One region of the Nonomuraea sp. NPDC003709 genome, then DNA from elsewhere that is predicted to be linked to it. Evidence: riboswitches for the same ligand, from Rfam matches in the RefSeq annotation. Region 1 holds a riboswitch; each other region holds the start of a gene.
The links. A riboswitch is a leader RNA that binds a small molecule or an ion and turns the genes downstream of it on or off. The one in region 1 is predicted to bind cyclic di-AMP.

Region 1 (7,712 bases):
ACATTGACGGCATCGCCATCTGTTCGACCGTTCCGAGCGTGCTCAACGAGATGCGTGAGATGTGCCGCCGCTACTACGGCGACGTGACGGCGGTGATCGTGGAGCCGGGCATCCGCACCGGGGTGCCCGTACGCATGGACAACCCCAAAGAGGTCGGCAGCGACCGCATCGTGAACGCGCTGGCGGCCATCGAGCAGTACGGCGGCCCCTGCGTCATCGTCGACTTCGGCACCGCGACCTCGTTCGACGCGGTGTCGGCCAAGGGCGAGTACGTCGGCGCGGTGACCGCGCCCGGCATCGAGATCTCGGTCGACGCGCTGGCCGCCGCCGGGGCCCAGCTGCACAAGGTGGAGCTGGTCAGGCCGCGCTCGGTGATCGCCAAGAACACCGTGGAGGCTCTGCAGGCCGGCATCATCTACGGCTTCGCGGGCCAGGTGGACGGGATCGTGGAGCGGATGGCGGCCGAGCTGGCCGACGACCCCGACGAGGTGACGGTGGTGGCCACGGGCGGGCACGCGGCGCTGGTGGTGGGCGAGTCGCGCTCCATCGACGTGCACGAGCCGTGGCTGACGCTCATGGGCCTGCGCCTGATCTACAAGCGGAACACGGCCTGAGCCCCGACAGGAAAAAGCGGCCTCCCGCCCGGGTGGGAGGCCGCTCGCACGTCCGGGGACGACTCGTCACTCGCTCTCGGCGGTGTAGATGTAGTCCCAGGGGCTGCACTTCGTGGGGTAGTTGCTGTACTGGCCGATCTGGCAGACCTTCACCCGCACGCTGAAGACGTCGTTCTCCGAGAAGGTGAACTTCTTGTAGCCGGGGAAGCCGCAGTACTTCTTGGAGAAGACCGGCGACCAGTCGTGGTCGAAGTCGCTGGCCTCGAACTTCACGAATGCGCACTTGCCGCCCTCGTCCTCGTCGCGGTTGTCCAGGTCGTAGAGCCGGCCCTTGACGGTGACCTCGTTCGACTCGCCGTCCTCGTCCCAGCTGACGCCGATCCAGCCCTGCGACTTCGCCAGGCCGTTCTTGGAGTAGACGGGGCTCCAGTAGTCGGAGTAGTCGTCGTCGTGGTTCGCGGCGCCGGCCGTGGCGGCGTTGGCGGCGGAAGGCAGCGACAGGGCCAGAGCGCTGGTGGCGGCGACGGCGAGGAAACCTGTCGCGATCTTCTTCAACATCTTCTCTCCTTGAGCTCCCCTTGGACCGGCTCCCTACCGGTTCCCCCCTGAGCTCGTGAGACATTGATAGAAGAGGGCTCTTGCAACGGTCCTGCAGCGTGCCGACGAACCCTTGCAGGTCGCCATATCCCCTACCCTTTGTTCTTGTGAGCGACGAACTTCCCGAGCAGATGCGCATCCGGAGGGAGAAGCTCGACCGCCTTCGCAGCGAAGGCGTCGACCCTTACCCGGTGAATTTCCCCCGTACGGCCACCAACGCCGAGGTCCGGGAGAAATACCAGGGCCTGGAGCCCGACACCGCCACCGGCGACACGGTCGCGGTCGCGGGGCGCGTCATGCTCAACCGCGTGGGCGGCAAGCTCTGCTTCGCCACGCTCCGCGACGGCGGCGCCGACCTGCAGGTCATGATCTCGCTCGACAAGGTGGGCGAGGACTCGCTGGCCGCGTGGAAGCGCGACGTCGACCTGGGCGACCACGTGGGCGTGACCGGCGAGGTCATCACCTCGCGGCGCGGCGAGCTGTCCATCCTCGCCGACAGCTGGCAGATCACCGCCAAGTGCCTGCGTCCGCTGCCGGAGAAGCACGTCGGGCTCACCGACCCGGAGGCGCGCGTCCGCCAGCGCTACGTCGACCTCATCGTCAACGACGAGTCGCGGAAGATGGCCCGCCTGCGCAGCGCCACGGTGCGCGCCGTGCGCGACTTCTGGCACGAGGAGGGCTACCTCGAGGTCGAGACGCCCATGCTGCAGCCCATCCACGGCGGCGCGGCGGCCCGGCCCTTCAAGACCCACATCAACGCCTACGACATGGAGCTCTACCTTCGCATCGCGATCGAGCTCTACCTCAAGCGGCTCGTGGTCGGGGGCATCGAGAAGGTCTTCGAGATCAACCGCAACTTCCGCAACGAAGGCGCCGACTCCACGCACAACCCCGAGTTCACGATGCTCGAGGCCTACGGCACCTACCTCGACTACAACGACATGGCCGACCTGACCCAGCGGATGTACCAGAAGGCCGTGGTGGCCGCCCTGGACACCACGGTGGTCGTCCATGACGGGGTGGAGGTCGACCTCGGGATCGCCCGGTGGCCGCGCATCACCCTGTACGGCGCGGTGTCGGAGGCCGTGGGCGAGGAGATCACCACCGCGACCGGCCTGGAGGAGCTCCGCAAGATCGCCGATCGGCGCGAGATCCACTGGGACCCGAAGTGGGGCCAGGGCAAGCTGGTGCAGGAGCTCTTCGAGGCACTGGTGGAGCACACGCTCGTCCAGCCCACGTTCGTGATGGACTACCCGCTGGAGACCTCGCCGCTGACCCGCCAGCACCGGGACAACCCGCTGCTGACCGAGAAGTGGGACCTGATCGGCTTCGGCACGGAGCTGGGCACGGCCTACTCCGAGCTGATCGACCCGATCGAGCAGCGCCGCCGCCTGGTGGAGCAGTCCCTCCTGGCCGCCGGGGGCGACCTCGAGGCGATGCAGCTGGACGAGGACTTCCTGCAGGCCCTCGAGTACGCGATGCCGCCCACCGGGGGCATGGGCGCGGGGATCGACCGGATGATCATGGCCTTCACCGGCAAGAACATCCGCGAGACCATCCTCTTCCCGCTGGTCAAGCCCACCCACTGACCCGCATCCTGCCGCCGTCGTAGAGCGCCCGCCGCGGGCGCTCTACCCTCTCCTGGTAAGCAGCGATCGGGAAGGGGCGAGCGGATGGCCACGAAGACGGCGGCGGAGCAGCGGGACGAGGCCAGGCAGGTCTTCGACGCGTACTTCGCCGAATGCCCCTCCAGGAAGCTGCTCGACACCCTCAGCGACAAATGGGTCACCCTCCTGCTGACCGCGCTGGCGCAGGGCCCGCGCCGCTACAGCGACCTGTCCAGGCGCATCGCGGGCGTCAGCCAGAAGATGCTCACGCAGACCCTGCGCGGCCTGGAGCGTGACGGCCTGGTCTCGCGCACGCTCACCCCTTCTGTGCCGGTACGGGTGGACTACGCGCTCACCCCGCTGGGCGAGAACCTGATGCCGTTGGTGGCCGCGATCAAGAGCTGGGCCGAGACGCACATGGAGGACGTCGAGGCCGCCAGGGACCGCTACGACGCCGCCGGCGCCTGAGCGATCATCGCCGTCGCGAATCCGGCTTCCGGGCCGCCCGGTTTCCGATCCGAAGCCGCTTGTAAGCATCGCGTCAAGGCCGCGGAGGCGCGGGTCAGGGAGCGTCCGTGGTGTCCCGGCCATCCCTGTGATCCCGCCGGGCACGCGCACCCGGAAACGAGGCCGCCCGGCCCGGCGGTCAGAGCAGGACGCCCGCCACCCGGCGGGCCGCCGACCTGAACCCGCGGCGGCAATTGCCATAGCGGATTGATCCAATTGCCTTAATCGACTGCCTGACCTGGGTTGTCGGATCGTGTGGGAGCGCGGTACAAAGCGAGCGATTGGTGGCTTGCCGTGCGCCGGAAAGATCGCGTCACGGACGCGTGTCCCGCGATAACGCGGGTATCGATCATGCGGAATATCCATGGCGAACTGATCGAAAACCGGAACGCTGGTCAGGGCCATTCCGGAAGCCCCAATGTGATCACTCTACGTTCTGACATATCGCGAGTGCGTCATATATAGCGGATCATGTCAATAGCGCTCGTCAAGTGCGGCGATTGTCATGCTTGACGACCTTTCCACGATGCGTTTACCGTCTGCGAGGAGCGGCTTTGGCCCGTCTGTGAGGTCCAAGTTCTGCTGTTGGGGGGAGGGCTCCCGATGGATGTGCTCACTGAAGGCGTTGAGCTCAGCCATGCTGATTTGGCGCTGCTGGCGGAGTTGGCCAAGGGAGTCACGGTCGATCGGGTTGGGCGGCGGCTGGATATCAGCGGGCGCACGGTACGACGAAGATTGCGCGGCATCTGCGACCGCATAGGCGTGGCCACGGCGATCGAGGCCGTGGCCTGGGCAGCCCGCCGCCAGCTGATCTAGCCGCGGCGGACCGCCGGGGTGCGGGCTCAGTCGGCGATGCGCACCGCGCCGGCGAACGGCCGCCTCGCGATCGACGCGATCCGTACGACGTCACCCGTCTGCGGGGCGTGCACCATCATGCCGCCGCCGATGTAGATGCCCACGTGGTGCAGGTCGCTGTAGAAGAACACCAGGTCGCCCGGCCGGAGTTCCTCGCGCGAGACGTGCCGGCCGGCCGTCCACTGGTCGCCGGTGTAGTGCGGCAGCGAGATGCCCACCCGCTGGAACGCCGCCATGACGAGCCCGGAGCAGTCGTACGAGCCGGGGCCCTCGGCGCCCCAGACGTACGGCTTGAGCTGCTGCGTGAGCGCCCACCGCGCGGCCTCAGCGGCCTTCCCCGAGCCCGGGATCGGCAGGTTGACGCGCACGGCCCGCGTGCCGGGGCGCCCGGCCTCGCCCAGGGCCCGACTGAACAGGCTGCTCTCGACCTTCGTCACCAGCTTGGTGATCTTGTTGCGCTTGGCCTCGAGGTCCGTGACGAGCTTCTGGACCTCGTCGATGCGGGCCGTGGCGCTCTCCTTGGCGCGGGTGGCCGTGTCCATCGCCTTGGTGAGCTGGTTGATCTCCTCGCCCTGCTCGGTCTGCAGCGCGTACGAGGTCGCGGCGCGGTTGAGGAAGCCCTCGGGGTCGTCGGAGGTGGTGAAGGCGAGGGTCTTCAGGCCGCCCGTGATGTAGGCGTTCTGGGCCAGCGCGACGGCTTTCGAGCGCTTGGCGGCGAGATCCGTCTCGCTGCTCGTCAGCGTCTTCTCCGCGGCCTCGGCGGCCTTCTTGGCGGTCTTGAGCTTCTCCCGCTGGCCGTTGTACTGCTCGGTCAGCGTCTCGATGTCGGTGTGCAGCTTCGTGGCCTGGTCGGCGAGCTCTTTCAGCGAGGGCTCGGGATCCGCGGACGCCGAACCGACGGGGATGGCGAACAGCAGCGCGGCGACTGTGAGACTCACCACACCGACGCGGCGTCGTCGCCGGGCCCGTTCCGGAGGGCGGGCGTGCTTGCCCGCCGACTTCCCCCCACCGCTGAGCGTGGGCTTCACCAACCAGCTCCTCTCGTCGACGCCTACCGGGTTAGCTGACGGGTTCGGGCCGGAGCAGCCCTACCGAAAGACTCGGATTCACCCCAGTGGTGGCGTAGGAGGTCGCCACCGGCGGTTCCCCGGCTTCTCTTGCGAGAATTGGGCGTGCATCCCGCGCGACACGCGGGAAACATTGTCGCTGGACACTAATGCACTCCGGGTTCGTGCTCAACCAGAACTGCCAAGTCTGTAGAGGTTTCACAACCGAAGGGTCACAAGGTGATCTCGTGGTCACCCGTGCGGAAGAGGCCCTACGCCCTATTTGTCCGCGCTTTCGGCGGGCGCGAGCTGGCCGCGCGGTCCCGTGCCGATCTGACCACGAGATGTAACAAGATGGGCCGAGACATGGGAGTTAGGGCTGAGCCGTAATGAGATCTGTACCCTGGAGAACCATGGAGCAGGTGGCCGAGCTGACAGTGCCCGAGACCGCGGTGGTGGTCCGGCGTGCCCGCACGCCCGACGTGCGCATGGTCAGACGCCTGGTGGACACCTACGCGGGGGCGGGGCCGCGGCTCCTGGAGAAGGCCACGGTGACGCTGTACGAGGACGTACAGGAGTTCTGGGTGGCCGAGCGAGACGGGCAGGTCGTCGGCTGCGGCGCGCTCCACGTGCTCTGGGAGGACCTCGCGGAGGTCCGCACGGTGGCGGTGGATCCCGAGTGCCGGGGGATGGGCGTCGGCCACCGGATCGTCTCCGCGCTGATCCAGCAGGCTAAGGATTTGGGTCTGCGACGTGTATTCTGTCTTACTTTTGAGGTCGACTTCTTCGCGCGACTCGGGTTCCGCCCGATTCAGGGCACACCGGTCTCACCTGAGGTCTACGCCGAACTGCTGGCCTCGTACGACGAGGGTGTTGCCGAGTTTTTGGATCTTGAACACGTCAAGCCGAACACGCTGGGAAACACCCGCATGCTGCTCCACCTGACATCGGGTGACGTGGACCTTGACCAGATGGAAAGGTGATTGTTGATACCTATGTCGATACGTTGGGCAGCACAGGCATGTGTCCTGACACGTGCCACATGCGCACTCGAAGCGAGGTGACACGGTGAGCACCGGACAGCCGCCGTATCCACAGGACGAATCCGGAGACAACTCTGCGCCTCCCTATTACGGGCAGCAGAACCAGGGCCGCCACCCCGGCGAGCCCGACCCGGACGCGACTGTGATCGGCTACCGGGCGGACGACGCCTATGGGCAGCAGCCCCCGTACGGTCAGCAGGGCTATGGCCAGCAACAGCAGTACGGACAGCAACAGCAGTACGGTCAGCAGCAACCCCAGTACGGACAGCAGCAGCACGGCCAGCAACCCCAGTACGGCCAGCAGCAGCAGTCCCAGCCTGACTACGGCCAGCAGGCCCAGTCCCAGCAGGGCTACGGGCAGCAGGGCTACGGTCAGCAGCCGCAGTCCCAGGCGGACTACGGTCAGCAGCAGTACGGCCAGCAGGGCTACGGTCAGCAGCCGCAGTCGGGTCAGCAGGGCTATGGCCAGCAGTACGGCCAGCAGCAGCAGTCCCAGCCCGGCTACGGCCAGCAGGCCCAGTCCCAGCCGGGTTACGGGCAGCAGCCGCAGTCGGGTCAGCAGGGCTACGGCCAGCAGTACGGCCAGCAACCCCAGTCGCAGCCGGACTACGGTCAGCAGCAGTACGGCCAGCAGCCGCAGTCCCAGCCGGACTACGGTCAGCAGCAGTACGGTCAGCAGCCCCAGTCGCAGCCCGATTACGGCCAGCAGCAGTACGGCCAGCAGGGCTACGGCCAGCAGCAGCAGTCCCAGCCCGGCTACGCCCAGCAGGGCTACGGCGACCAGCAGTACGGCCAGCAGCAGTACGGGCAGCAGGGTTACGGGCAGGCGCAGCAGTACGGCCAGCCCGGCTACGGCCAGGCCTACGGCCAGCCCGGGCCCGTGGGCGTGCAGCCGCCCGGCGCGCCGGCACCGCTGGCGGAGTGGTGGCAGCGCCTGGTGGCGAGGCTCATCGATGGGGTCATCCTCTTCATCGTGAACCTGGTCATCGGTCTGATCATGGGCGTGCTGTTCCTGGCCACCTACTCTTCGCTGGACGGCAGCAGCGGCGGCATGTTCTCAGGTGTGGTCGTGACCATCCTGACGGCGCTCGTCGTGACCGCCCTGTGGGTCGCCTACGACTTCTTCCTCCTGAAGGCGAAGGGGCAGACCGTCGGCAAGATGGTCATGGGCATCAAGGTCGTCCCCGTGGGCCAAGGCATACCGCCGGGTGGCCTGCCGACCGACGTGGCGCTCAAGCGCGCCGGCGTGACGTGGGGCGGCTGGATCCTCAACGCTCTCCCTCTGGGCTTCATCGGCTCGCTGCTCGCCTACGCGGCCGTGGGCGTCAACGGCGCCTCCCAGCTCTGGGACAAGCCGCTGCAGCAGACGTTCGCGGACAAGTTCTCCAACACCGTGGTGGTGAAGATCAAGTAGTCCAAGCGTCAGGTAAAAGCAGGGGCCGG
Region 2 (7,712 bases), on a different contig from region 1:
CGCGTTCCCGCTCGCTCGCGGGCAGCGAATCGTCCGGTACGTCCGAAGCGTCGAACACCCGCCACACGTCCAGCCCGATCCCGTCGTACCCCGGCGGCACCGGCACGCGCATCGCCCATTCGATCGCCTCTTCCCGGGACTTGACCTGGATCAGCCAGAAGCCGGCGATGAGCTCCTTGGCCTCGGCGAAGGGGCCGTCGATCACGGTCGCCTTGCCGCCGCTGTAGGCGATCTGGGCCCCCTGCGAGCTCGGGTAGAGCCCTTCGGCCGCCAGCAGCACGCCCGCCTTGGTCAGCGCCTCGTTGTAGGCGTGCATGTTGTCCACGACCTCCTGGCTGGGCAGCGCCCCGGCCTCGGTCTCCGCGTTGGCCTTGCCGACGATCATGAATTTCATGGGTGGTGTCTCTCTTTCGTCCGGTTCGAGCTCTCGTCGAACGCGTCGAACGGCGACAGGCGGGATCGACACATACGCGAGAGATTCAATTCGCGAACAGCCGGGCCGCGATGCCGTCCAGAACGTACTCGAGCCCGGTCTCGAACTGCCAGCCCGGCCGGTCCTTGTGCCTGCCCTCGTAGATGTACTGCCGGAAGCCGGGGTAGCGGCCGGTGTCGAGGAGGTACGTGAGCTGCGGGGCCATGCTGAGGTAGACCTGCTGCTCGCTGGACCAGCCCTGACCCGCCATGAGCCGGCGCATCGCGATCTCGGCGCCGGTGACTCCCTGCGTGTAGGAGCCGACGGTGTTGACGACGGCCATCTTGGTGTCGGCGTCCAGGCCCAGGCCGTCGACGGCGCGCAGCGAGCGTTCCGCCACCGCCAGGCGGTTGGGGGTGACGGCGAGCATCGCGCTCGGCGGGAGCTGGGCGAGCCAGAGGTGCTTCAGCATCAGCTCGCGCGTCCTGACGGCGATCTCCCGCAGCGTCTCCCGCCATCCCGCCGTCTCGCCGGGCAGCTCCAGCTCGCCGTAGGCGTGGTCGGCCATCAGCTCCAGCAGCTCGTCCTTGCCCGACACGTAACGGTACGCGGCCATCGGGGCGACGCCCAGCTCGGTGGCCAGCCGCCGCATGGTGATGGCGTCGAGGCCCTCCGCGTCCGCGACGCCCACGGCGGCGGTGGCGATGCGGTGCGGGGTCAGGGTCTGGCGGGGGGCGGGCGCCGGCCGCTCGAGGCGGGACCACAGCGGGGGCCTGTCATTGGGCTTGCGCGGGGCAGCCATGGATCGCCCTCCTCTCGACGCGTCGGTGTACAACGTATCAAAAGTAGACGACGTACACGCTGATCTACAATGTAAAGGAGCCGAGCTGGTCGAGAAATGCGCGTGCGGTCGGGGCGCAGTCGTCCGCCGACGGAACGGCCAGGGCCAGCGAACGGGTCATCTTCGGCTCCAGGGGCCGGGTGGCGACGGTGCCCAGGTCGGCGGGGAGGCCGAGGGTCGGGACGATGCTGACGCCCAGCCCCGCGGCCACCATCTCCAGGATGGCGGCGGGTCCGCTGGCCTCGAAGGCGACGTCGAGCTTTACCTGGGCCGTCAGCGCCGCACCCATGATGAGGGGACGGCAGCCGGCGGTGGTCAGGATGAACGGCCTGTCCTCCAGATCGGCGAGAGTGACGGCCGGGCGGGCGGCCAGGGGGTGATCGGCGGGCAGCACGGCGACCATGTCGTGGGTGCTCAGGTGGACGGTGTGCAGGCCGGGCGCGGGGAGGGTGACGACGCCGACCTCGGCGGCGCCGCGGTGCAGCCATTCGCGGATGTCGTCGTCCATGCCCTCGAAGAGGCGTACGCGGACCTGCGGGTAGCGGTCGGTGAACGCGCGCAGCAGCTTGGCGACGAGCGTGCCGGTGGCGCTGGGGAGACTGGCCAGGCGGAGTTCGCCGGTGATCTGGCCGCCGGCGGCGGCCACGTCGGCGCGGATGAGGTCGAAGTGGCGCAGGGTCTCGCGGGCGCGGGCGAGGGCTCGCCGGCCGGCCTCGGTGAGGGCGATGCCGTCGCGGTGGCGGACGAACAGGGCGGCGCCGAGCTCGCGTTCGAGGGCGGCGATGGCGCGGCTGACTGCGGGCTGGGACATGCCGGTGTGCTCGGCGGCGGCGGTGAAGCCGCCGTGTTCGGCGACCGCGACCAGGGCCCTAAGCTGCGCCAATGTCATACCGGCATACCTTAATTGGTATTTGACCGGGACGCTTCCAGAACATGATGGTTATGTCCATGTCCGAGCGAATGACGATCGAAGTCGACGGCCGCGTGGCCAGTTATCTGACGGCGGGCGAGCGGGGCCCGGTGGTGTTGCTGTTGCACGGCACGTACTGGAGCCGGGTCTGGGCGCCGGTGATCGACGGGCTGGCGGCGGCGGGGCTGCGTCCTGTGGCGGTGGATCTGCCGGGGCTGGGGCGTTCCGGCGGGGAGCTGACGGCGGAGACGGCGGCGGTTCCGGCGCTGGCGGCGTGGGTGGCCCGGTTCGCGGCCGCGGTCGGCGCGGGGGAGCGGCTCTCGGTGGCGGGGCACGACATCGGCGGTGCGGTCGCCCAGCACCTGCTGGTGGAGGGGAAGCCGGAGGTGCGGCGGCTGGCGCTGGTCAACTCGGTCACATACGACTCCTGGCCGGTACCCGGCGTGGCCCGTTACCGGGATCCGGCCGTGGTGGCGGCCACGACCGTGGAGGAACTGCTGGCCGCCCGCCGCAAGGCGGTCACCACCGCGCTCGCCCGGCCGGCCACCGAGGCGGAGCTGGCCGATTACCTTGATCCGTGGAACGACCCGCGGGTGGGCCGGTCGTGGATGGCGCTGGCGGGCGCGGCCGACAGCCGTTACACGCTGGACCTGGTGCCCGCACTCAAGGCCGATGGGACGCCGAAGCTGCTGGTGTGGGGGGAGGACGACACGTTCCAGGAGGTCCGGTACGCCGAGCGCTTCGCCGCCGAGGTGCCGGACACGACGCTGGTGCGCGTTCCCGGGGCGGGGCACATCCCGATGGAGAACGATCCGGCCGGGGTCACCCGGGCGCTGGCGGAGTTCTTTCTCGGCTGAGACCACCGCGGGCGACGAGGGCGACGGTGGTGAGCAGGGCCAGGGCGGCCGCCAGGGCGGGTGCGGGGCCGGTCGTGAGGTGGAGGAGGGCGCCGGTCAGGGCGCCGAGGAACATCGCGGCGATGGAGGCGGATCGACGCAGGGCGGCCCGGCCCGGCGTGTCGGCGGCCAGGCTCGTGAGGGTCGTGGTGAGGACGTTGGTGACCAGGTCGGGTACGCCGAGCGCGCGTACGGACGCGTTCTGCAGGCCCATGCCGCAGGCGAGCAGCACGATGAGGGCCGCCTGGGACCAGGTCGTGCGGTGTCCGGCCGTGAGGGCGACGGTGAGGGCGGCGGCGACGAGGAGCGCGTGTACGGCGGTGGCGGCAACAAACGCCCGTCGCGGGTTCGCGGTCCGCCTGATCGCCCGGCCAGCGCTCCAGGCGCCGGCTCCGAAGGCGACGAGGGCCGCCGGGGAGGCCCATCTGGACATCTCGGCCTCCCCGGCCAGGGCGAAGCTGAGGAAGACGATGTTGCCGGTCATGTTGGCGACGAAGACGCGGCCCAGGCCGAGGAAGCTGACGGCGTCGACGAGGCCGGTGACGAAGGCCAGGAGGATCAGCAGGGCGGGCAGGACGCCGTGCGGGTTGGCGCCGCGCGGGAAGAGCCCGTCGGCGACCCGTCGCAGCCCACTCCGCACCAGCCTTCCGGGGCGTCTGCGCGCGGCTGGCATGGTGGGCGGCTCCTTGGCGAGGTCGCGGGCGGTTCGCCTGGGGTCTTCCCCGGTGACGGGCCGCCGCACTCGCGGGGGTGAAACGCGACGGCCGAACGGCACCGATCGCCGGGTTCCGCTCGGCACCCCGCCGCGCTCGCGGGGGTGAAACGCGACGAGCGCGCGTCCCGTTGCGGGACGCGCGCTCGTTCGGCGCCGGGGGAAGGCCGGCCAGGAGGTGCCTGGGGGAGTCCGGTCAGTAGGCGCCTGGGGGAAGTCCAGCCTGGAGGGGGACGGCCCGGTCAGGAACGGTACTGGGGGTAGCCGTAGCCGACGACCTGGGACTTGGGACGGACGCGCTCCTCGACCTTGCCGTTGCCGGTGTTGCCCTCGACGGTCGAGATGGTGCCGTCGCCGTTGTCCTTCTCGACGAACCCGACGTGCTTGATGTCGTCGAGGTTCTTGCTGCCGCTCCACGAGAAGTACACGATGGCGCCGGGCTTGGCCTCGGTGCCGAAGCGGTGGTTGGCCTGGAACCACTTGGCGTGGGCGACGGTCCAGGCGTCCCAGCCGATCTGCGAGCGGGCGCCGGTCTGCTCGCCCACCCAGGAGACGAACATCGCGCACCAGGCGGCGTTCAGGTAGTCGGCGCGGCTGCCGCCGTCACGGGCGATGGTCTCCGCGGCGCGCTGCGAGTTGGCGTACCAGCGCTGGAACTTGGTGCCGCCGCCGGCCGCGTTCTCGGTGATGCCGACCTGGGACTTGGCGAGGGCCAGGACCTCGCCGGCGGTGGCGCTGACCTTGGCCTCGCGCGAGCGCTCGGCGTGGTCGGCGACGGTGGCGGTGCCGGCGACGGTGTCGATCGGCTGCTTGTCCGCTGCGGTGGCGCTGGTCATGTGGGCGCCGAACGCGGTCCCGAGGATGGTGGCGCCGAGAAGGGCGCGGGCGATGTTGGTCTTCGCAGCAGAGGTAAAGCGGATGTTGGCCATCGAGGGGGTTTACTCCTTGCTTCCATGCCGCTTACCGGGTTAGCTGACGGGTTCGGACGTGGAAGCTGCCCTACGGCACCGAAGTGCCGATTCACCCCAAAGGACGTGGGTCCCCGGTTCCGCCCGAGGGCGGATTCAGCGGTCACAGGACGTTCCTGTGATGTGTCTTGCGATGGTCGGACAAGTCCGGACAAACCGGACGTATGTCTCAAGAATGCCTCAAACGTAATGCATAAGGCAAGAGCGTTACAAATCGATAAAGGCCCAGCTAGGCGACCTGCCTGCGAGCCTCGGCCAGAAGCCCCATCATGGCAAGGGATTCGTCGAGCGGCATGATCGAACTTTCGGTCCTGCCTTCGGCCGTCGCGGCCCGGACCTCGCGGAGCTCCCCGGCGTACCCGTTGTCGGCCGGATCGAGGATGTACTCCTCCGGCTCCATGGAGGGCCCGGAGAGCAGAATCCGCGGCGTAGCCCAGAACGGTGCCTGGAGGTCCGCCCGCATCTGAGTCCCTACAACACTGGCATGGTTCGGGTAATTCCCGAGCAACGAAGTCTCCACGAGAGCCTTCCTGCCACCGGGGTAGAGCAGCACGCCGCCGGCCTCCGCGTCGACGCCGTTGGGCGCCAGACTGCCGGTGATCCGCAGGTCGGAGGGCATGCCGAGGATCAGCTGGGCCAGCCCGAACGGGTAGATCCCCAGGTCCAGGAGCGCCCCGCCACCGAGCTCCGGCGCCCACAGCCGGTGCTCCGGGTCGTAGGGCTTGGCGAAGCCGAAGGAGGCGTGCACCGAGCGGAGGTCGCCGAAGCGCTCGTCGGCCGCGATCTTCTGGACGAGCGGGTTGAACCGCATCCACATCGCTTCCATCAGGAACACGCCCGCCTCGCGCGCCAGGCGTACCATCTTCTCCGCGTCGTCCACGGTGGCGGCCAGCGGCTTCTCGCACAGCACGGCCTTGCCCGCGGCGATGGCGACCTCGGCCACCTCCAGGTGCTGGGCGTGCGGCGTCGCCACGTAGATCGCGTCCACGGCCGGGTCGGCGCAGAGCCGCTCATAGGAGTCGTACGCGGACTCCGCCCCCAGCGTGGCGGCCAGTGCCTGCGCCCGCCCCAGGTTCCTCGATCCGACGGCGGCCACCCGCATGCCCGGTTCGGCCGCGATGGCCGCCCCGACGGTCCGCGCAATATTCCCTGTCGCCGCTATGCCCCACGCAAATTCCCGCACGCGGGAGATCGTAGACGAGTCAGGTCATGTTGAACGTGTCGGGGTCGGGTCCGATCCGCTGGCCCCTGTTCATCGCGCCGATGGCGGCCATGTCCTCGGCGTCGAGGATGAAGTCGAAGACGCCGATGTTCTCGGCGATGCGCGCCGGGGTGACCGACTTGGGGATCGCGACGTGGCCCAGCTGCAGGTGCCAGCGGAGCACGATCTGCGCGGGCGTCTTGCCGCACTTGTCCGACAGCTTGGCCAGCGCGGGGTCGTTCAGCAGGCCCTGGCCCTGGCCGAGCGGGCTCCACGCCTCGGTGAGGATGCCGTTGGCCTCGTGGAAGGCGCGCAGCTCGCGCTGCTGGAGATACGGGTGCAGCTCGATCTGGTTGATGGAGGGCACGAGGTCGGTCTCGTTCATGAGGCGGGTGAGGTGGGCGATGCTGAAGTTGGAGGTGCCGATGGCCTTGGCGCGCCCGTCACGGTAGATCTTCTCGATCGCCTTCCACGCCTGCACGTACTTGTCCTGCTGCGGCACCGGCCAGTGGATGAGGAAAAGGTCGATGTAGTCGAGGCCGAGCCGGGCCAGGGACTCGTCGAAGGCCGCCTCCGCGCGGCCGTGGTTGGCGTTCCACAGCTTGGTGGTCACGAACAGCTTCCGGCGCGGCAGCTCACTTTCGCGTACGGCCTGCCCCACGCCTTCCTCGTTGTCGTACGCGGCGGCGGTGTCCACGTGCCGGTAACCGGCCTTGAGCGCGGTCGTGACGGCCTGCGCGGCCTCGTCGGCGGGGACCTGCCAGACGCCGTAGCCGAGCTGCGGGATCTGCACGCCGTCGGTGTTGAGCATGAGCGAGTTCATACTCTCCATTGTTCACGTCGCGTTTCTGGTGGCTTAAGGCGGCGGGGCTAGCTTGAAGCGGTCGTGAACGGGCCATCACCCGGCTGGGAGGACAGGAGTGGTCGAACAGGCGTCGGCCTGGGTGGAGTCACCGCTCCAGATGCTGTGCGCCGTCGAGGCCCATTACGCGGGCGTGCTCGGCCCCGAGACTGTGGTCGTGCCGCGCGCCGGTCTGAGGCCGTTGAAGGCCACGCGTCGGGAGCTGAGGTCGCTTGGGCTGCCCGACGGCCTGGAGCTGGCGGAGCCGCGTGAGCGCATGCCCAGGCGCGTGCAGGCCGTCGGTGACGCCTTCTCCGGCAGGGTGCAGGTGCGCTGGCTCACCTCGCGTCCCGGACGCATCGTCATCGTGGACGACGGGCTGGCCACGCTCCGGCTGCTGGAGCTGCTGGCCGCGGGGCCGTACCGGCCGCTGCTGCGGGCCAGGGCCCAGCCGACCAAGCTGCGCTCCGTGCTGGGCCTGGCGGCCGCGCTGCGGCTGCGCCTGAGCGACGTGTCGGTCTTCACCGCCCTGCCCGTGGACGAGGCTCTGGCGGACGGCGTACGGCAGGCCGGGATCAACCTGGTACGCCACCAGTTCGACTGGCTGCGTGCCCAGCCGCCCAGCGCGGAGGGGCCCGCGGAGCGCACGGTCGTCCTCGGCACCTCGCTCGTCCGGAACGGGCTCGTGCACCGCGACCACTACCTGCGCTGGCTGACGGACCTGGCGGCCCAGGAGCCGCTCGCGTACTACCCGCACCGCCGCGAGGACCCCGTGGACGTGGCCCTGATCAGGGAGCGCCCCGGCATCACCGTGCACGACGTGGGCGCGCCGGCCGAGCTGACGCTGCGCGGCCTGGACGCGGGCCAGCGCGTGCTCAGCCTGCCCTCGACCGCGATCACCTCGCTGCGGGTGCTGCTCAGCCCGCGCGGT
Region 3 (7,712 bases), on a different contig from region 1:
GTCGAGCAGCCAGCTCCCGAACGTGTACGGCATCACGTCCGGCGGCACGTCGCCGTCCTCGCGCTCCATGACGAGGAACGGCGTGCCCAGGTGTTCCGGGTCCGGCTCGAACCAGAGGGCCCTGGGCGCTGGGATCCCAGCTTTCTGCCTGGCCAGGCGCATGATCTCGAACTGCGCCCCAAGATCGTACGAGGGGAACACGGGAACGGCTTCTACCGCAGGTGCGAGCCTGGCTACGCAGCGCGTTCGCCCTTCGCCCCAGGTCGCGGTGAAGAACAGGGTCTCGCTGGACATGCCGTTCTCGGCGGGCCTGGACACCTCGGACACCGAGGCGCTCGCGCCGACCCTCCCGCGCAGCCAGCGGGCCAGGCTGTCGCGCAGTTCCACCAGGTCACGGGTGGAGGTGCGGATCTCTTCTGCCATGGTCGGCCTCCTGGGTGAACACCCGTCCCGGCTCAGTCGTATATCCCCAACCAAGCGCTTGTCTAGAGAGAGGTGGCCGTTACGGTCAGGTACGCGGCAGCCGTACCCTTGTCTGAAAGGGCATGTCACGAAGGGACAAGTGGGATGAGTTCAGCGGGTGAAGGCCTGTCTCGCCCGCTTCCCGAGCAGGTGCGGCTCAATGTCGTCGATCTGGCGTCCCAGGTCCTCGGGACGATGCCCGCTGCCTCCATACCGCCGCCCCTTCGCGGGATCGCCAAGTTCGACCCCCGAAAACGCGCCAAACTCGGCAGCGCGCCCATCGCGGCGCAGCTCGAGAACGACAAGAAGTTCCGCGAGCTGGTGGCCGAATCGGTGGAGGCCGGCTGGCCCGAATTGGTGGCGTCCCTGGCCGAGGGAAATGTCCCACCGGCCGCCGACCCCGTGCTCGTGGCCGCGGCCGCCTACCTCACCCGTCCGCCCGGCTGGGCGGAGATGATCGAGGTCGCCCGTACGGACCTGGTGCAGTCGGCCGTGGCGGCCGAGGGATCGGAGCGCGAGGAGGTCGTCAACCGGCTCCGCGAGCAGCTCGCCGCGCAGAAGACCGCCGCCAAGGAGGAGGCCGATCGGCTGCGCGAGCAGATCAGGGCGGCCCGGGCGGAAAATTCTGATTTGAGGCGCAAGCTCCACGACGCCCGCGAGCGGGCCAAGGGCGCGGTGCAGCGGGCCGAGGAGATGGAACACGCGGCGGAGGACGCCAGGTCGGCCGCCACGGCCGCGGGCACCGCGGGCGAGTCCGAGCTGCGGCGGCTGCGCGAGCGGCTGGCCGACGTGGAGAAGCAGCTGGAGGCCTCGCGCCGGGCCGCCCGCGAGGGCAGGAGCATCGAGGACGCCCGCATCCGGGTGCTGCTCGACGCGCTGCAGGACGCCTCGGCCGGGCTGCGCAGGGAGCTCGCCCTGCCCACGATGATCAGCCGGCCCGCCGACTCGGTCGCCGCGGTCACCGGCGAGCGGCCCGGCGTCCGGGGGGTGCCCGCGCGGGCGCTGGCCGACGACGACCCGCAGCTCCTCGACCAGCTCCTGGCCCTGCCGCAGGTCCACCTGATCATCGACGGCTACAACGTGACCAAGACCGGCTACGGCACGCTCACCCTCGCCGACCAGCGCACCCGGCTCATGACCGGGCTCGGCGGGCTGGTGGCGCAGACCAGGGTCGAGGTCACCGTCGTGTTCGACGGGGCCGAGCTCAACTCCCCGGTGCAGGTCGTGGCGCCGCGCGGGGTGCGGGTGCTGTTCAGCCAGCCGGGGGAGATCGCCGACGATCTGATCCGCCAGCTCGTACGCGCCGAGCCGCCCGGCCGGGCCATGGCCGTGGTGTCGTCGGACCGCGAGGTGGCCGAGTCCGTCAGGCGGATGGGAGCCAGACCCGTTCCGTCTGGTTTGCTGCTGCGCAGGCTGGGCCGGGCCTAGATTACCTGCACCCCTTACGTGCGGATTTGCCGCGCTGCGCCAGGGATATTACGAATTGGGCGGATAACGTGTGACCTCACCCGCCACTTCTGTACTATTCGCCCCAGATATCATCCCTGGGAGGCGACACAGTGAGGTTTGGCAGGGTGCCGGTGGCCGCGGGTCTCGCGTTCGGGCTGGTCCTGTCCCCCATGGGAGCCGCCGTCGCTGATCCCCGGCCCACCCTCGGACAGGCCAAGGCCAAGCTCGACAAGCTCAACGACAAGGCCGACAAGGTCGTCGACCGCTTCAACACGGCCACCGAGCGGTACAAGGCCGCCAAGGGCGCCTACACCAAGCTGAACGACCGCTACAAGACCAAGCTGGCGACGGTCGCGGACCTGCGCGCCCAGGTGATCGGCATGGCCGTCGACAGCTACAAGCTCGGCACCGACGTGACCTCCCTGCCCGGCCTGGTGAGCGCGGACCGCCCCGACGACTTCCTGATGAGCCTGGCGCTGGCCGGGCAGCTCTCGCGGGAGCGGGCGGAGAAGCTGGCCGCGTTCGACCGGGAGAACCGCGGGCTGAAGGTCGAACGCGACAAGGCGGAAGAGGCGCTGGAGGCGGCCGACCGGGAACGGGACGGGGTCGAGAAGGAGCGTTCGGAGATCATGAAGCTGATCTCCGAGCAGAAGAAGCTCCTGAAGAAGCTGGGCGCCTACAACCCCGGCAACCCGAACAGCGTCGGCATCCAGTACACGGGCCCGGCCTCGGGCAACGCCGCCGCCGTCCTGCGCTTCGCCTTCGCCCAGGTGGGCAAGCCGTACGTGTTCGGCGGGACGGGTCCGGGCGGCTGGGACTGCTCCGGCCTGACCCAGGCGTCGTGGCGCGCCGCGGGCGTGTCGCTGCCGCGCACGACCTGGCAGCAGTGGGCCTGGGGTGCGAGCCGCAAGGTCTCACTGAGCGCCCTCCAGCCGGGGGACCTCATCTTCAGCTCGAGCTTGGGTCACGTCAGTATCTACGCCGGCGACGGGAGAATCGTTCACGCGCCGCAGACGGGCGACGTGGTCAAGGTCGTCAAACTCTCGGCGTACGGCGGCCGCCTCGTGGGCGCCATCCGCCCGTAGCTACGACGCCGGATCGTTGATCGCATCAGCCGAACGAGGTTCGGCCGATGGGCGATGGGAACGATCCAGCGTGCCTGACGAGTCACAACAAGTGTGACAAACGCGACATTTGGGGCCTGACAAACGGGCGCGAAAACAAATGTGAGCAGCGTCACATTTTGGTAACGGAACCTGGTGTTCCAGCAGGGATTTCCCTCCTTACTGACTCCACTATCTGATCTTTACAAGCGGTGTTCCGCTTTGCCGATCCTTGACCCTTCGGCGTAGCTTCTGGCGACGTCGCGGTGAACAAGCCATGTCCCCCGCGAACCCGCACCGGTCTATCCCGGTGTGAGACAGATAAAGATCCGCTGGTCAACCGCCCAAATGTCCCCATATCAACACATTGGTCGGGACGGTTGGCCTGCCGAATCCGTGCAGCCAGGAGGCACGGAGCCGGGGACCCAGCGATCCCAGTTCCCCAGGGATCAGGGGGTGAATCGGCGCGCACATCGCGCCGTAGGGCGACTTCCAGGCCCGAATCCGTCAGCTAACCCGGTAGGCATTCGTGGAAGAGTCAAGGAGAAATCCTGTCTACCTCCCTGCATAACCCCCGTCTGTCCCGCATTGCCCTGAGTGGCGTAGCGCTCACGATGACCGTGACGGCCGGAGGTGCGATCCTCCATGCCCCAACGGCTCAGGCGGCCACGACCGATTCGGCTTCGACGACCAAGGCGGCCGCAACCGCCGGAACCTCGAAGACGACCTCGGCCGCGGCGCTGAGGGCGGCCAAGGTCGCCCGTCAGAAGGCGAAGGCCAGCAAGGCCGTCGCCGTGGCCAAGAACCAGGTCGGTGACCCGTACCGGTACGGAGGCACAGGCCCTGGTTCGTTCGACTGCTCCGGCCTCGTCCAGTACGCCTGGAAGAAGGCCGGGGTGAAGCTCCCACGCGTGGCGGCCAGCCAGTTCGCCCGCACCAGGAACAAGGTCTCGTGGCGGAACCTCCGGCCCGGCGACCTGATGTTCTTCAGGGGGCTCGGCCACGTGGGCATGTACGTCGGCAAGGGCAAGATGGTCCACTCGCCTCGGACAGGCGAACGGGTACGCATCGACAAGCTGAGTGAATGGCGGCGGGCGTCGTTCGTCGGCGCTGTTCGTCCCGGCATGTGAAGAAGCCCCGCCCGGCTCCTCCGGGCGGGGCTCTCCCATTGTTACTTTCATTTTTTTACGGCGGAGCACGGGCGGCACCACCCGCCGCACCTGGCTGAGGGCCTCCAGGAAGACGCCCGCTGACCCGCACAACGCACCCACCGCCACGGCGCCCCCTCAAAACAGCCACCCCACCCACCCACACCGCCCGCCTCCCGGCCTCGCGCACGTGGCCCCACAGGCCCACAGCCGCTCGGCTCACGGGTCACGGCTCACGGGCCAGGCTCCCCGTCCTCTGGCGCGCAGCCACCGCATGCGGTGCGGGTGGACGGCTCTCACGGGCGCGCGGTTCGGGGTGCGGAGTGGCCGGTCATGGGTCGGCGGGCGGCTACGATCGGGCATCGTGTCAGGGCAGGTGAGTCGGCGGGCCGCGATCGTCTCCGTCCTGCTTCTCGCCGTCGCCCCCGGCAGCGCCCCCACCCCCGATTCCCCCATCCTTCCCGCCGGAGTCCGCGGCCTGTGGGGTGACGGCGAGGTCGTGGCCCGTGGGGCGCGGTCCGTGGTCGTCGGCCGGCACACCGCACCCGCCGAGCTCGGCGACGTCGCACGGAGGGCTGATCGGGCGGGGCAGCGGGTGTCGGCCGTGCTCGGAAGGTCAGTACGACCGCTCGTAGTCGTTCCCTCGTCCGCCGCCGAGGCGGCCGGGCTGGCCGGGGTGGGGCGGGTCGACGGGCTGGCGGCGGTGGCCGATCGCGGGCGTGTGATCATCGTCCCCGAGTTCTTCGCCAGGCTGAACTCCACCGGCAAGGACGTCGTACTCACCCACGAGCTCACCCACGTCGTCGCCGGCACCAACCGCCTGCCCCCATGGCTCTATGAGGGGTTCGCCGACTACGTCGGCTACCGCGACTCCGGGCTCCCCGTGAGGACCGCGGCCGCCGAGCTCGCCGCCGAGGTGCGGGCCGGGAGGCTGCCGAGGGAATTGCCCGGACCTGCGGCCTTCGCGGCTGACGGGCGGGACCCCGTCCGGCTCGCCCGGGCGTACCAGGAGGCTTGGCTGGCGTGTCGCTTCCTGGCTGACCGGTTCGGTGAGAGGACGCTGGTGAGGCTCTACCGTGACGCCCGCGCGGGCGGCGTAGACCGAGCACTCGCCGCGCTCGGCCTCTCCGCGGCCACGCTGACGGCACGGTGGCGCGACTACGTGCGAGACCAGCTCGCGTGAGGGGGAGGCAGATGAGCGAACGGCGGAACGTGGACGACGCGTCGCAAGAGGCGTCGAAGGAGGGTGAGGAGGCCGGAGGCGCCGCGGCTCTGAGTGGCGAGGCGCGCGGTCACGGTGAGAGCGCGTCAGTAAAGGGGGACAGCGTCAGCCCGGTGCCAGGAGGTGGCGCGTCCGTGAAAGGGGAGGGCGTCAGCCCGGTGTCCGGGGGTGGCGCGTCCGTGAAAGGGGAGAGCGCGGGTCCGGTGGCCGGCGGTGGTGTGTTCGTGAAGGGGGAGAGCGGCGGCGGAAGGCGGGGGCATGGTGAGGGTGTGTCCGTGAACGGGGGAGGGCCGCCGGAGTCCGACGGCGAGCGCCGGCTGAGGCGGCAGGCGGCGGTGGCGGCCGTGCTGCTCGGCCTGGTGATCGCGGCCGTGGCCGCCTTCAGCACCCCCTGGCACCTCCTGACCTCCGGACCGCCCGACCCGGCCCGCGACTTCACCGCCGCGCAGATCGCCAGGTCCGAGGCGTTCGACGCGGCCAGCACCCTGCCTGCCTACCTCTCGCTGGCCCTCACGCTGATCATCGCCGGGCTGCTCGTCGCCACCCCGCTCGGCGTGAAGCTGGTGGCGTGGCTCAAAGGCCCCTGGTGGGTCCGCGTGGTGCTGGGCGTCGTGGTCATCACTCTCTTCACCCAGCTGATCAAGCTGCCGATCGCCATCTGGGGCGAGACGCTGCTGCGCGGCTACGGCCTGTCCATCCAGACCTGGGGGTCCTGGGCAAGCGACCGGCTGAAGAACATCGGCGTCGACGCGTTCATGCTCAGCCTGATGCTGCTGGTGCTCGTGGCGCTGGCCCGCAAGTTCAGGCGGTGGTGGATCCCGGCCGCCGTGGGCGCGTTCGCGCTGACGGTGCTGGCGTCGTTCGTCTACCCGGTGGTGTTCGAGCCGCTGTTCAACGACTTCACGACCATGCAGCAGGGCCAGCTCCGCACCGAGCTCCTGGACATGGCCAAGCGGGACGGCGTGCCGGTCGAGGACGTGCTGGTCGCCGACGCCTCCCGCAGGACGACGGCGCTGAACGCCTACGTGTCCGGGTTCGGCGCCACGCGCCGCATCGTCGTCTACGACACGCTGCTCAAGGCCCCGAAGGCCGAGGTCGAGCTGGTCGTGGCGCACGAGCTGGGCCACGCCAAGACAGACGACGTGCTCTACGGCACGTTCATCGGCGCCCTGGGCGCCGCGCTCGGCGCGATCCTGCTGTTCTGGGTGTTCGACCTGGTACGCCGCCGCACCGGCGTCACAGGCCTGGGCGATCCCCGCGCGGTCGGCGCGGTCATCGGCCTGATGACCTTCGGCTCGCTGCTCATGAGCCCCGCCGAGAACCTGATCAGCCGCCACATCGAGGCCAGGGCCGACCTTCATGCGCTGGACCTCACGCACGACCCGGCCACGTTCATAGCCATGCAGAAACGCCTGGCAGTCACCAATATTTCCGACTTGTCGCCGGATGCGGTGGAATATGTGCTCTATGCGTCCCATCCTTCCAGCCCCGAGCGCATCGCGATGGCCCGTGCATGGGCCAAGCTGAACGGCGTCCCCGTGCAGTGACACGTGCGGCGACCCGTGCGGTGACAAGCGCGACGCCGGGTGCGGGGCCCAAGGTGCTCGTCGTCACGAACGACTTCCCGCCCAGGCCGGGCGGCATCCAGTCGTTCGTGCACGGCCTCGCGCTGCGCACGCCGGGCGTGGTCGTCTACGCGCCCGCCTGGCCGGGCTGCGAGGAGTTCGACGAGCTCCAGCCGTTCCCGATCGTGCGGCATCCGACGCGGCTCATGCTCCCGACGCCGGCCGTCGCCCGCAGGGCGGCGAGGCTGGTGGCCGAGCACGGCGCGCAGACCGTGGTGTTCGGGGCGGCGGCGCCGCTCGGGCTGCTCGCCCCCCGCCTGCGCCGGGCGGGCGCGCGGCGCGTGGTGATGCTCACCCACGGCCACGAGGCGTCGTGGGCGAGCGCGCCGGGCTTCCGCGCCGTGTTGCGCAGGATCGGCGAGCACGCCGACGTGGTGACGTACCTGGGCGAGTACACGCGCGGCCGCCTGGTCGCCGCCGTCCCGCCGGGCAAGCTCGTACGGCTGGCGCCCGGCGTGGACGTCGGCCAGTTCCGCCCCGACGCGCCCAAGGCGGAGCTGGGCCTGGACGGCAGGCCGGTGGTCGTGTGCGTGTCGCGGCTGGTGCCGAGGAAGGGCCAGGACCAGCTCATCAGGGCCTGGCCCCGGGTGCTGCACTCGGTGCCGGAGGCGGTGCTGCTGCTGGTCGGCGGCGGCCCCCACCGCAGGACGCTGGAACGCCTGGCGGCGGGGCGGGAGTCGATCAGGTTCACCGGCACGGTGCC

Region 2: linked by a shared signal. The riboswitch ahead of ABZX61_RS07360 (CHAP domain-containing protein) and the one ahead of ABZX61_RS11330 (C40 family peptidase) in region 1 are both predicted to bind cyclic di-AMP.
Region 3: linked by a shared signal. The riboswitch ahead of ABZX61_RS04760 (C40 family peptidase) and the one ahead of ABZX61_RS11330 (C40 family peptidase) in region 1 are both predicted to bind cyclic di-AMP.

Annotation. Positions count from the first base shown of each region.
Region 1 is NZ_JBEXMW010000003.1:566,499-574,210, forward strand. Features, by position in the region: gene ABZX61_RS11305 (type III pantothenate kinase) at 1-614, shown strand, start outside; gene ABZX61_RS11310 (hypothetical protein) at 681-1,172, opposite strand; gene lysX (bifunctional lysylphosphatidylglycerol synthetase/lysine--tRNA ligase LysX) at 1,319-2,800, shown strand; gene ABZX61_RS11320 (helix-turn-helix domain-containing protein) at 2,885-3,286, shown strand; gene ABZX61_RS11325 (LuxR C-terminal-related transcriptional regulator) at 3,929-4,141, shown strand; gene ABZX61_RS11330 (C40 family peptidase) at 4,168-5,208, opposite strand; cyclic di-AMP (ydaO/yuaA leader) riboswitch at 5,214-5,363, opposite strand; gene ABZX61_RS11335 (amino-acid N-acetyltransferase) at 5,640-6,209, shown strand; gene ABZX61_RS11340 (RDD family protein) at 6,295-7,683, shown strand.
Region 2 is NZ_JBEXMW010000002.1:613,711-621,422, forward strand. Features, by position in the region: gene ABZX61_RS07335 (YciI family protein) at 1-394, opposite strand, end outside; gene ABZX61_RS07340 (TetR/AcrR family transcriptional regulator) at 480-1,214, opposite strand; gene ABZX61_RS07345 (LysR family transcriptional regulator) at 1,279-2,142, opposite strand; gene ABZX61_RS07350 (alpha/beta hydrolase) at 2,202-3,020, shown strand; gene ABZX61_RS07355 (YoaK family protein) at 2,986-3,732, opposite strand; gene ABZX61_RS07360 (CHAP domain-containing protein) at 4,014-4,700, opposite strand; cyclic di-AMP (ydaO/yuaA leader) riboswitch at 4,714-4,851, opposite strand; gene ABZX61_RS07365 (Gfo/Idh/MocA family oxidoreductase) at 4,969-5,922, opposite strand; gene ABZX61_RS07370 (aldo/keto reductase) at 5,942-6,763, opposite strand; gene ABZX61_RS07375 (hypothetical protein) at 6,861-7,712, shown strand, end outside.
Region 3 is NZ_JBEXMW010000002.1:64,494-72,205, forward strand. Features, by position in the region: gene ABZX61_RS04745 (phosphotransferase family protein) at 1-423, opposite strand, end outside; gene ABZX61_RS04750 (NYN domain-containing protein) at 568-1,890, shown strand; gene ABZX61_RS04755 (NlpC/P60 family protein) at 2,022-2,996, shown strand; cyclic di-AMP (ydaO/yuaA leader) riboswitch at 3,391-3,555, shown strand; gene ABZX61_RS04760 (C40 family peptidase) at 3,629-4,144, shown strand; gene ABZX61_RS04765 (hypothetical protein) at 4,527-5,345, shown strand; gene ABZX61_RS04770 (M48 family metallopeptidase) at 5,660-6,931, shown strand; gene ABZX61_RS04775 (glycosyltransferase family 4 protein) at 6,952-7,712, shown strand, end outside.